3 regions of the Oleiphilus sp. HI0117 genome follow, and region 1 is predicted to be linked to each of the others. Evidence: predicted binding sites of a transcription regulator. Region 1 holds the regulator's gene; each other region holds the start of a gene.

Region 1 (4,308 bases):
GACATCAATCTCCATCTGCTTTAGCTTCTCGTAAACTTGGGGGAATGCTTCTATTCCACCCTGCAGATTTCTAGCATCGATACTGATCGAAACGTTACTTAACCTTGTATCTTTACCTTGTAGTGATTGTTTACCAAGGTTTAGTAAAAGCCCAACCGGTAAATTATCAATGCAGTAATACCCCATGTCTTCAAGGACGTGAAGGGCCGTGCTTTTTCCGGAACCGGATCTGCCACTGACAATAACGAGCTTCATAAGAAGTTCCTAGCAATTTTGAGCTTCTAAGGTTTGTAGGTCTTAAGCAATTATTTTCTGATAAAGTTCAGTGCCTGTAGCAGATTCCCTTAAACTATCGCAAAAAGCAGTGTTGTTGAACTTCTCTGCAATTTGACTTAAAAGATCCAGGTGCTCGCTCGTCGCCTCGGAGGGGACAAGTAAAACGAAAAGAATATCAACGTCTTCGTTATCTATCGAGTCAAAAGGTATCTTTTTTTCAAGTGTAAATAGACAACCAATAACTTGTTTGCAGTTTTCCAGTCTGCTGTGGGGAATGGCAATTCCTTGCCCAACTCCCGTGCTTCCCAGTCGTTCACGAGAAATAAGGTTGTCAAATATTTCAGTTTCATCAAGATGAGGAAATTGTTTTGAGACCAGGTGTGCAGCCTGTTGAAGAACTTTTTTCTTGCTACCACCGGGCAAACCGCGTTGGGTTAGCTCCGGTGACAAGATGGCCTCGATAGTAATTTTATTTTCAGACATTTTTCGACTCTAAAGATCGCTAATAACTAGCGTGCTGCTGCGCCGTGTGCGCGGTCAACTTTCTTTTCCTTGTGCTTAAGAATTTGACGGTCTAGCTTATCAACTAGCTGGTCGATAGCGGCATACATGTCGTCGTTCTCGGCGTGGCCGTGGATATCTGCACCAGCGATATGTAGCGTTGATTCAGCAATATGTGCTTGTTTCGATACAGAAAGGGTTACCTGTACGTTGCTAATGCCGCCAATATGGCGCTCTAGCTTTTGCAATTTGGTTTTCACATATTCTTTAAGTGCATCAGTTAAATCTACATGATGGCCAGTGATATTTAATTGCATAGTATTCTCCTATCATCGTTATTTTTAGCGAGAGTTGAATATTGACTCACTTTTCGCTTATCAAATCAACTTGCTGCAGGCAGCAAGTTATCAAATATTGTATTAAACCAATCTTTTTCTTTCGTTCGATGGGGGGATCGACATCGCTTCGCGGTATTTTGCGATAGTGCGGCGGGCGACGTTAATTCCTTGCTCTTTCAACAAGTCGGCAATCTTGCTATCGCTAAGAGGTTTTTTAGGGTTTTCTGCTGATATTAACTTCTTAATAATTGCGCGAATCGCTGTTGACGAGCACTCTCCGCCAGTAGTTGTGCTGACGTGGCTTGAGAAAAAGTATTTGAGTTCAAATATGCCTCGTGGCGTATGCATGTACTTTTGTGTTGTCACACGAGATATGGTGGACTCATGCATTTCTACCGCTTCAGCAATATCATGTAAAATCAGCGGCTTCATCGCTTCATCACCATAGTCAAGGAAGCCTTGTTGGTGAGCTACTATCTTACTTGCCACTTTTAGAAGCGTCTCGTTACGACTTTGTAGGCTTTTAATAAACCACTTTGCTTCTTGAAGTTGATCCTTCATAAAGGTGTTGTCGTTACTGGAGTCAGCTCTCTTTATAAACGAAGCATAATTTGCATTGACCCTTATTTTTGGCGCAATCTCTGGGTTGAGCTCAACTTTCCAGCGTCCTTTTTCTTTCTTTACGACGACATCTGGCACAATGTACTCAGGCTCGGAAGAAGCAATGGATTCACCTGGTTTAGGGTTCAAAGACTGAATTAGAGAGATAACCTCTTTCAGTTCATGCTCTTTAAGGCGGCTGCGTCGCATTAGTTGAGCGTAGTCTCTTGATCCTAATAAGTTCAGGTAGTGGCTGATTACAAGCTTTGCTTGTGGTAGCCAGGGCGTATCTTTTGGTAGCTGGCGTAACTGTAGCAGCAAACAGTCGGGCAGGTCTTTGGCAAATACCCCAGGTGGATCAAAGTGCTGCACGCGTTTTAAGACGGCTTCAACTTCATCTAATTCAACCGGGTCTTCGTCATCTGAGTTGTGCAGCCCCTCGTGTATCTCTTCAACGGTATTCGTTAGGTAGCCGTCTGTATCAGTTGCGTCGATTAATGACATCGCAATGTATCGGTCGCGATCAGACATGGGGGTAAGGTTAAGTTGCCAATCTAGATGATCTGCAAGAGACTCGGTAGCAGCGTTTCTTTGTTCGAAGGCATTGTTGTCATCTTCGGGAGCGGGACCACTGGGCGCATTGTTTGTATATATGTCATCCCAAGCCGTATCAACAGGCAGATCTTCCGGTATAGTATCTGACCACTCTTCACTAGGCGTGTCGGCTTCATTGCTAGCAGGTGCTTCGCTCGAACTGGTGTCTGTACTACTGCTTTGTTGGTTGTCCTGAGAGGCGTACTCGTTGCCATCATTTTGATGACTTTCATTCTGATTTTCTTGTTTATCACTTGTATTTCCAGGCTCGTTGTTATCGTCCTGGAGTTCGAGCATAGGATTAGATTCCAATGCTTCTTGTATTTCGTTTTGAAGGTCAAGAGTCGACAATTGTAGCAAGCGGATTGCTTGCTGCAATTGAGGTGTCATTGTCAGTTGTTGACCGAGCTTTAATTGGAGAGAAACCTTCATGTTCATGAGGATGTCACCAACTTAAGACTTAAATTTTGAATCATGTATTGTCGCTTATTATATTTTGCGGAAATGGTCGCTGTGAATAAACGTATTTATATTTACTTCATTTACACAAGTGTAGTGCGAAGATAGCAAAGTGTGAAACAAATAAAAGTATATTTACGTTACCAGCCTACAAATAATTGTTTTAGATCAAGTTATCGTCTTGTTGACGTGAAAATTGCATGCTACTCATTTCTAAGCTGAAAGTCATGCTTAATTGTTTGTATATGCTGTTCGAATCGAATGCTATGAACTAGCCACTGGCTTATAATTTGAATTGATTGCCCAAGTAGACTTGTTTGACCTTTTCATTATTCAGAATGTCTTCAGCACTTCCTGAAGCAATGATATGGCCATCACCAACAATATAGGCTTTTTCACAAATATCCAGCGTTTCTCTAACGTTGTGATCGGTTATGAGTACGCCGATATTTTTACTTTTAAGGTGAGAGACGATTGACTTGATGTCGTTGACCGATATTGGGTCGACACCTGCGAAGGGCTCATCGAGTAGAATGAAGTCAGGCTCCATTGCTAAAGCTCTGGCTATTTCCACTCGCCTACGTTCACCGCCTGACAAGGCCATGCCAAGACTATCTTTGATGTGAGTGATGTGAAACTCTTCGAGTAAGGCTTCCATTCTTTGTCGCCTTTCGCTGCGAGAAAGATCTTTTCTAATCTCTAGTACCGCCAGGATATTGTCTCGAACACTTAACTTTCTAAATATTGAAGCTTCCTGGGGCAGGTAGCCGACACCGTTTCGTGCCCTATCATGCATAGCCATGGATGATAGGTCGGTATCATTAACTGATATCTTGCCTTTATCATGCTTAACCAGGCCTACAATCATATAGAAACAAGTGGTCTTACCAGCACCGTTAGGGCCGAGCAGCCCGATCACTTCACCGCTGTTGATAGTCAGGGAAACATCTTTAACTATTTGGCGTTTATCATAGGCCTTGGCTAGGTTTTCTGCTTTTAAAGTTTTCATTGTTGCTCAGGTCTATTGCTTTTGCTCGGCACCGGACTCGGCATTTGGAGCAGGTTCGAGTGGCAGTTTGTTTTCGTTTTCTGGAGAACCTTTTATTAGTGGCACTTCAGTATTTTCCGATGCGGTCTCGGCATTAGGGTAGTAATGAATTTTAACTCGAGACCCTTGGGTCTGATCTCCCTTGGCGCGTATAGCTCTTCGTACAATGTCGTACTCTATTTCTTCACCTGAAAAGGAGTTGTCTTGTTGTACTAACTTAGCTTGGCCGGAAAAACGTAACAAGTTGTCTTTTGCAATATAAGTAATAGAGCTGCCATAGCCATGAGTGTTCGGGCTATCGGCGCTTACTTGTTGTACAAAGTGTGCTGGCTGGCCAGAGGCCTGGATGGTTGTAATGCTGCGATTTGTCGCCTTTACAGAAATATTATCTGCTTCTAGGCGAGATAAACCTTGGGAGATTATGACATTGCCGGTATAGGTTGACGTGCCATTCTGGTCGTCAAGGCTAGCCTGGTCTGACTCTATGGATAT
Region 2 (4,308 bases), on a different contig from region 1:
GCCAGCTTCAGAAAGATTCTTAAACACTGGTCGAATGACGGTAAAGATAATAATCAAGGCGAACAACATTGCTATGCCTTTGGGCACCAGCTCTTTGAACCACGCCTGTTCCCATATTTCCGGCTCTTGTACGGCTTCCACAAACTTAGGTGCAAAAGGCGTATTAATCACATTTACGCTATCACCTCGTGCGGCTGAGTACCCTACCGCATTCCTTACCAATAGCGTCAAACGCTCAAGCTCTTCAGCCGTCCATGTAGTATAGCTTACCTCACCTGTTTCCGGGTTGATATTCTGTATATCATCAATTGCTACAGCAACCGTTAAGCGCTTTAGCCTACCTTGCTGGTGACGTGTGTAGCTGATTGTGCGGTCCACCTCAAAATTGCGAGTGGTTTGCTTACGCACATTTGTCGGTAAACCTCCTTCACCAGCGCCAGCACCGTTGGCTACTTCAGGGGCAGCACCCGCTGCGGGAGGCTGATTAGCAAGCGCGCCTGGTACACCGCCATCTGTCATCATCTGGCGCTGCTCATCCAAGGTTTGTTCACTTCGGACTGCTTGCATGTCAGGGTTGTAAAACTCTTCCGTTTCTTCAACCTGGGTAAAATCCACATCAGCCGAGACTTCTGACCTGAAACGATCCGCCCCGAGGATAGGACTCAATATACCTGTAATTCGCTCATTTAGAACTTTTTCCATTTTACGCGAATACTCAAACTCCCTTGAAACCAGCTTGTCTTCTTCTGACTCGTTGTTCCGAGACAATAGATTACCCTTTTGATCAACAACAGTAACTTTGCTCATATCCATTTCCGGCACACTTCCGGCGACGAGATTAACAATCGAGTCAACCTGCTCACGTGTCACTGGCCGCATAGAAGAGGTCTCGATCAAAACTGATGCACTAGGTTCTCTTGAGTCACGAACAAACACCGACCTCTTCGGAATAGCCAAATGAACTCTGGCGCTACGGATATTTCTGAAACTGGATATTGATCGCGCCAGCTCACCTTCCAGGCCTCGCTTAAATCGTGTCGACTCCATAAACTGGCTAGTACCCAAGGCCTGATCCTGGTCAAGGATCTCATAGCCGACACTGTTATCGCTTGTAATGCCATTCGCTGCCAGCTTCATTCTTGCTTCATGAACCCTGCCCGCTTCAACAAGCAATATGCCGGTACGGTGATCCATCTTGAAGTCAACACCATTCAAGTTAAGAATGCTTGAAACTTCTTCCAGGTCCTGAGCTTCTACCGAGCTCATCAACGGCTGATAGTCCGGCTCCTGAAGCCATAAAACAAGCGCCAAACCGAGGGCAACACTCGCGGCCAAACCTACCATCAAACCTACTTGCCGAAAGATTCCAAGCCGGTTTATACCGGTCATCAAGTCACTTTCAGTGCCGACAACGTCAGGCTCACCCGAGATACCACCCACCTGAGCGGGCAATGCTGAGTCTGTACCTGTATCTGTGGGTGCGAGTGCCATAAGTTAACCTTTTACTAAAATCCAAATAAGCAGTGTTTGTTCAAATACCAATCATTACAAACGAGAAGCAAACACTTAAACCGGCATTTTCATAATATCCTGATACGCCTGTACAACCTTATTCCTTACTTGCGTCAACGCCTGAAAAGATACCGATGCTTTCTGAGATTGCACCATTACCTGCGAAAGCGTAACGCTTGGGTCACCCTGCTCAAAAGCCTTAGCCATTTGACCCGCTTTTAATTGTGTATCATTGACCGAGCCAACCGCACTAGACAGCATGTCACTGAATTTAGGTGTTTGGCTCGCTTCCTGGGTGGCATTAATTTTTGTAGGAGATATTTCTTCAGTCTGAACCTGAGTTTTCTGAACCTGCGCACGCAGATTTTTCATCTCAGCCAGCACCTGATTGATATCTGCTCTAGCCCCTACGGAGTTAATCCCAGACATACATCCCCCTTGTCAAAATTTCGTTACTAAAAATACGCTTAAGTTAGTAACTGCATAAAGCGGGCCAATTCACAGACAAGCTGAAATTATAGATAGATTGGAAGGTTTAACATGATAGCATTGCTAATTCTTAGCAATAACAAAAAAAGGGAGCATACGCTCCCATACAGATCATCAGCAGATTGACGAAATCCTGTTGTAACAGGCAACTAGCAGAGCCACCCGTACACTCAATTCGATACCTAGGCAGCCATTTCAGCTGCAATATCGATACCCTGCTCTCTCATTTGAGCAAGCTTATACCTCAAGGTTCTTGGGCTAATACCTAGCTTCTCGGCAGCATTCTTCTTTCTGCCATTTTCTTGACGCAAGGTATCGATAATTATTTGATATTCTCGAAGCTTTAGATCTTTACCTAAACCTGTTCGAGAGTTTGGCTCAACCTCGACCTGCACCGACCTAACTTGCTCAGTCGGAACCTCTTGCTTGGATTCAAGTATCCAGTTAGCCGACTCGGATAAATCCAAGCATAGGTCGCTAACCTTAACCACACCATTGCAGGCCATAATCAGCGAACGCTGAATCGCATTATCAAGCTCTCGGACATTTCCCGGCCAATGGTATTGAGACAAGTAAGTCTCTACACCCTCACCAAACTCCATTTTTTCACGCTTCATTTTGCTAGAATGCTCAGCAAGCAAGCGTTTAGCCAGCGGCCAAATATCCATAGGACGCTCTCGCAAAGGCTTCCAGGCCATGGGAAACACGCTCAGACGATAATACAAATCTTCTCTAAACTTTCCTTCGTTTACGTACTCTTTTAAATCACGGTTTGTCGTCGCCAATACCCGTACATCCAAAGGAATCGCTTTTCTTCCGCCAACTCGCTCCACTTCACGTTCTTGCAGAACCCTAAGTAGTTTTGCCTGCAAGCCTAGATCCATTTCAGATATTTCATCTAGCAATAAGGTTCCGCCATTGGCAAGCTCAAACTTACCGGGCGAACTTGCATACGCGCCGGTAAAAGCCCCTTTCTCATGGCCAAACAGTGTTGCTTCTAGCATATTCTCTGGGATTGCTGCGCAATTCAAAGCAACAAAAGGTTTGTTCTTTCGCGATGATGACTCGTGAATATATCTCGCCAATACTTCTTTACCCGTACCACTTTCACCTGAAATCATTACTGTCGAATCAGATTCAGCAACTTTGCGAGCGACTTCAAAAAATTGCTTAGAGAATGGATCTTCAGCAACAGGCCCTTTCTCATCACTAGACTTTTCTTCAGATGTATCACCAAGCCCCAAAATTTTAATAATTGATTGAATTAAGGTTTTTGGTTCGAAAGGTTTTACTAAATAGTCTGCGGCACCACTTTGCATAGCTTCAACAGCCAGCTTAATTTGACCATAGGCAGTGATAAGCATCATCGGCAAACCAGGATATTTTAACTTAACCTGCTGCAAGAGCTCGTGGCCATCCATTCCCGGCATATTTACATCACTTATCACTACATCAAAATGCGCGTTTTCAAGCTCCTTCAATGCATTCTCAGCACAGTCCGCTTCTACGAAGCCCATCCCTGCAAGCTGTAATGTTGTACACAGTGCTTCTCTTAATTCCTTATCATCTTCCACAATTAATACTTTGGTCGCTGACATGACTTATTTACCTCTTAACACTGAGCAAAATTATTATTAGTAGGAGTAACATTAATTGACGGCAGGTCAATCATTGCAGTCACCCCTTTCTTGGATGAACGCATTCTGAAATTACCTTTATGCGCCTTAACAACAGACTGAACTACCGCCAGCCCAAGGCCAGTCCCTTTTTGCTTGGTTGTATAAAACGGTTCAAAAATCTTACTCCTGTGCTGGCCAGGAATACCAGGACCGCTATCTCTAATCACAAGACACACAGCCCCATCCTCCTTAACCCCAACACTAATCTTTATTGTTAATGGCGTTTCCTTGCTAACTGCAGAACATTCCCAAGCTTCAATACTGTTATTTACCAAATTAAGACAAGCCCCTACCAAGGCATCTTTATTGCATAAGACTTCAGCATTAGACGCTTCTATATCCCACTCGCTCTCAACACTTGCGGCATCCATCACTGGAACGGCTGCAAGCTTAAGCGCGAGTATGAAATCATTTAGCGGCATACGTTCAACTAAGCGCTCATCTCCTTTCGCGAAGATAAGCATATCCCTAATCTGATGTTCCAAATGCGTTAAACGAGACATTACTTTTTCCGACAAGTCCACGCGCATCGATTCATCTAATTCAGGCTGACAAAGGTGGCCCGCATACAACATTGCTGTAGATAAGGGCGTACGAATCTGATGAGCAAGGCTAGCAACCATCTTAC
Region 3 (4,308 bases), on a different contig from region 1:
TACTTAAGACAGTATTAATCACTTCGACTGTCTGAGCTTGAAGCGCTAACTTACCTTCCTCAGTGCGAATCTGTTGAAAGTCCTGATCTGCGTATACATTCAATAAACGTGAACGTATCAAAGGCATATGGTGGTCTAAAGCATCCAAAGCACTGGCATCACGACTAGAAACAGATAATGAAATCTGCATATACCGCTGACGCCCATCGACATTAAACGTAACCAAAAATGCTGGCTTAATTGGAATGTAGCTAGCTGGCTCCTTCACTTCTTCTTCAATAACCGGTTCAGTTGGTGCGTCTTCATCGCCACCAAGCAAAAACATCGTCACACCAACCGATAGACCAATAGCTAAAATTGCAACGATCGCAATAATAATAATTAGCTTTTTCTTTGAACCACCTTCGCCAGATTGCTCTTCTTCAGTTTTGTTTTCTTCTTCTGCCACGTCAAAATCCCGTCATATCAAATCGCAGCTGAGCACCTTTACAGATATCCAGCAAAGTGTATGCCAAAAACAACAGTTCTCCGTTTAAACGGAAGCTTAACTGTTGCCTTTAACTATTTGATATTAGTTTAGCTTAAAGAGGGCGAAAATGAAGAGGGCCTGATAAAAACTTATCAGGCAAAGTAGTCAACGAGATTTGAAGAGGAGCGTGAAATCGATTCTGTCGTAGCTGTTTCACTACTAGAATCTTCAGAATCTTCTTGCTGATCTTCCGAGCCATTAGAACCTTGCTGCTGATCATTGGATGCAAAACGCTCATCACCGCTGCGTGCATCGACATTCACTTCCTGAAGCTCAACGCCGTTTGTCTCCATCATTTCACGTAAACGCACAACGTTAGATTCAAGCATTTCCCTGACTGAAGCATTATGGGCGTTAAATGTAATGGCTGCTGCATCATTTTGAACAGAAATTTTTACATCAATTGGACCAAGCTCAGCAGGGTTTAAGTGGATCTCTGCAGACTGAATTGCCTTTCCCGTAAGCCAAACTATCTTCTGGCCAACTTCCTCCCCCCACTCAACCTCATCCAAACCCGTCATTACTGTTGTCGAGTAAGGCGCGTTATCTAATTTCTGCTGCACTTCCGAAAACGTTGTTTTAAGTGGCGAAGATGAACGCTCTACACCACTACCAATCGTTTTTTCCAGAATGCTTTCAACACTACTAGTACTATCCGCAATCGCCTTAAACTTTGATTCACCTTGCAATGCCTGACTAACAACCTCCTCTTCCAAATTGAGCATAGCACTGCCATTTTGGGACAAATTCTGAGGAGACAACCCAAGCCCTGAATCAATATTAGAATTGGTAAGCGGAGCTGCTTGAATTTGGTTTGCCGTATTTAGGTTCACCTGAGACTTCTTAGCATCCTGGTTTTGAAAAGATACGCCAGGCAAAACACTTACTGGCGCCACACCTGAATCAAGCCCAGTCAATGCTTGTGGAAGGTTAGCACTTACCGGTGCAAGGGCTTGTTGTATCCCATTTACCGTATTTAGCAAAGATGCCAACACATCTTCGGGTATGTCATCACTTGAAAATCCAAGACCACTCTCAAGCTCTGCCAGCGAGTTAGAAAGAAAAGTACTCATTTCCGGCAATTCTATGCCTTGCTGTGCCGCATCCAGAGACATTAAATTGCCACTCAATAATGCGTTGATATCATCCAGGAAGCTTGAATCCAGCCCTAAAGCTTCAAGCTTAGCAGCAATATCATCAAGTTTCTCAGGACTTATAGAAGACTGATAGACACCTGTTAATGTAGCACCAAATGAACCCTCTATGGGTGATGCACCCGGTTCGCTGCTCGCGCCCAATGCTGGACCGCTAGTTGACGCTGCTGGTGCGTTTCCTGCTGATACAGGGTTTGATAGAGATATATTTTGCATGAACAACAACCACCCGTTTCGCTCAAGCCATATTAATTATGACTTAGAAAAAATAGCTTTAGGACAAGCGAATTGTAGGCGCTCAAGTTAGTCGTCTAACTTGATTACACTACGCTTTAGGGAGGATTATGCGAATATCGGGCCAATATCCGCTATTTAGAGAATGGTACTTAATTTAATGAATATCGAATAGCTGTTTAAAATTAGAGATCTCGAATATCTTTTTTACCTCATCAGAACAGTGAACTATGCTGATTTTTACATCTTCTTTTGCGTGATCCTTAAGTAACAACAACATTCCCAAAGCAGAGCTGTCTAGATAACTGACGTCGCGCATATCGATGCGATATTCACTAACACCGTTGTCTTTTCCTTCGTAAGCGTCACAAAAACTCTGATGCGAAGCAAAGTCAAAGCGACCTTTAATCGCAATAGTTAGAGAGTTATCATCCGTTGAAAGTACTGATGTGATTGACATTTATGCCTCACCCTTGTCTAAATAGATATTTCCTAACGCTACCTTTCACAAGCCTTAAGTAGCGCTTCTCGAATTTTATTTATCGGGAGCACTTTTTGCACAGCGTTAAGTTTAACAGCTGCGCCGGGCATTCCCCATACAACACTCGTTGCTTCATCTTGAGCAAAAGTTGCACCGCCCACTGAAAGTATTCTTTCCATACCTTCGGCGCCATCACTTCCCATCCCCGTTAGGATAGCTGAAACTGCATATTTCCCATAATGCTGTGCGACTGAGTCGAATAATACATTGACCGAAGGCTTATGACCACTGACCTTCTCTCCATCATATAGAGAGGTAACCAAGCGCCCGTTTTTCTCGTAAACTTTTAAATGGAAGTCGCCTGGCGCTAAATAAGCATGGCCCGGCTCCAAAGGCATACCACTCTTTGCTTCCTTAACTGTGATTTCACAGTGTCCATCAAGCCGCTGCGCCAATGAGGCACTAAAGGTAGCAGGTATATGCTGCGCCATAACAATAGGCGGGCAGTTTGCTGGCATCCCTTGCAGGACTTCACGTAGAGCTTCCGTTCCACCCGTAGAACTTCCGATACAAATAATTTTTCGCCCGTCAAATTTACGTTTTTCTGTCGCCTCACTAGAAGCTTGCTTCGACGAAAGCACTCTATCATGAGCCGCCATATTCGCAATGGCAGCATTTCTAACTTTACTCTGAATTGTTAGCGCATAATCCGAAAGGTTATCCCAGGAACCACCTTGTGGTTTTGCGATATAGTCAACTGCGCCAATTGAAAGCGCATCAAGCGTAGCCGGAGCTCCTTTACTAGTTAAAGTAGAGATCATAACGACCGGCATGGGACGCAATCTCATCAAATTTCGCAGAAATGTAATGCCATCCATTTTTGGCATTTCAATATCCAAAGTCAGTACATCTGGACTGAACTGCTTAATTTTCTCACGAGCATCAAGCGGATGCTCAGCGACAGCCACAACCTCAAGGTCTGGTGCCGAGCCAATAATTTCAGATAAAACCTGCCTAATTAGCTCGGAGTCATCAACAATTAAAACTTTTATCTTACTCAAACCTACTTCTCCACGAAAAGTACGACATATTACTGCGCGAATCAGTCAAACAACTCAACACCACCGCTTGGTGCGGACTTTTGCTTCAAGTCATTGCTATAGCTAATCTCTCTTTGCAAGACTGTATCGTTTGTTGTTTCTCTAAGCTTTCTTACTTTAACTGCACCGGTATCGGGAAAATACAAGACCTTTCTCGGGTATATATCACCAACATCTTCCGCTGCTAGCTCAAAATTTTCTTCGTAAATGTACTTTCTTACGTACGCTATATTTCGCTTACCAATGTCAGTCATGTTACTAAGAACATTGCCGCCACCAAAAACTTTGATTTCGAGATTTCGACGCGTACCACCAAGCTTTAGGATTTCGTTAATAAGAAATTCCATCGCCCAGTTTCCGTACCTGGAGGCACTGCTTATTTCTGAAGCTCCCCACTTTTCCGTCGAATGAGCCCCTTGCTCTGGTAACATAAAGTGATTCATTCCACCTATACCAAGTTGCACATCTCGAACACAGGCAGAAATACAGGAACCCAGTACGGTAACAATCATTTCTCCAGTTTTGCTCACATAGAACTCACCCGGCATTATTTTAGCAGCGGGAACATTCATTCGCTTATCCCAATACCTGTTCACATGCTCAAAGCCTGCTAGGGGTGGTGGTAAAGTGTGATTTTGTGACATTTACTAACTATCCTACATTAACTGTAATATTGCTGCCCTGAACGACAATCAACATTCAATACTAAGAAATTTTCTGGTAGATGGTCTTACCTATTGGCTTAAACCTTGTACATACTCTACTCAAGCTCTCTGAGTGACCAATTATCAAATAGCCCCCATCTTTAAG

The links. Region 1 encodes sigma-54, which starts transcription at its own class of promoters, with help from an activator protein. Its sites were predicted from a motif close to TGGCACNNNNNTTGCTNT; they were not measured.
Region 2: fliE (flagellar hook-basal body complex protein FliE) is a predicted target of sigma-54. The motif match lies at 1,991-2,008, and genes of this name have one in related genera.
Region 3: A3757_RS13525 (flagellar hook-length control protein FliK) is a predicted target of sigma-54. The motif match lies at 2,027-2,044, and genes of this name have one in related genera.

What each region holds. Positions count from the first base shown of each region.
Region 1 is NZ_LWGA01000533.1:3,080-7,387, forward strand. Features, by position in the region: gene rapZ (RNase adapter RapZ) at 1-255, opposite strand, end outside; gene ptsN (PTS IIA-like nitrogen regulatory protein PtsN) at 298-759, opposite strand; gene hpf (ribosome hibernation-promoting factor, HPF/YfiA family) at 786-1,094, opposite strand; gene A3757_RS05910 (RNA polymerase factor sigma-54) at 1,197-2,741, opposite strand; gene lptB (LPS export ABC transporter ATP-binding protein) at 3,052-3,777, opposite strand; gene lptA (lipopolysaccharide transport periplasmic protein LptA) at 3,790-4,308, opposite strand, start outside.
Region 2 is NZ_LWGA01000259.1:6,474-10,781, forward strand. Features, by position in the region: gene fliF (flagellar basal-body MS-ring/collar protein FliF) at 1-1,491, opposite strand, end outside; gene fliE (flagellar hook-basal body complex protein FliE) at 1,567-1,941, opposite strand; gene A3757_RS03245 (sigma-54 dependent transcriptional regulator) at 2,184-3,599, opposite strand; gene A3757_RS03250 (PAS domain-containing sensor histidine kinase) at 3,614-4,308, opposite strand, start outside.
Region 3 is NZ_LWGA01000814.1:3,988-8,295, forward strand. Features, by position in the region: gene fliL (flagellar basal body-associated protein FliL) at 1-448, opposite strand, end outside; gene A3757_RS13525 (flagellar hook-length control protein FliK) at 622-1,899, opposite strand; gene A3757_RS13530 (STAS domain-containing protein) at 2,075-2,377, opposite strand; gene A3757_RS13535 (chemotaxis response regulator protein-glutamate methylesterase) at 2,416-3,459, opposite strand; gene cheD (chemoreceptor glutamine deamidase CheD) at 3,501-4,142, opposite strand; partial or broken gene A3757_RS13545 (protein-glutamate O-methyltransferase CheR) at 4,204-4,308, opposite strand, start outside.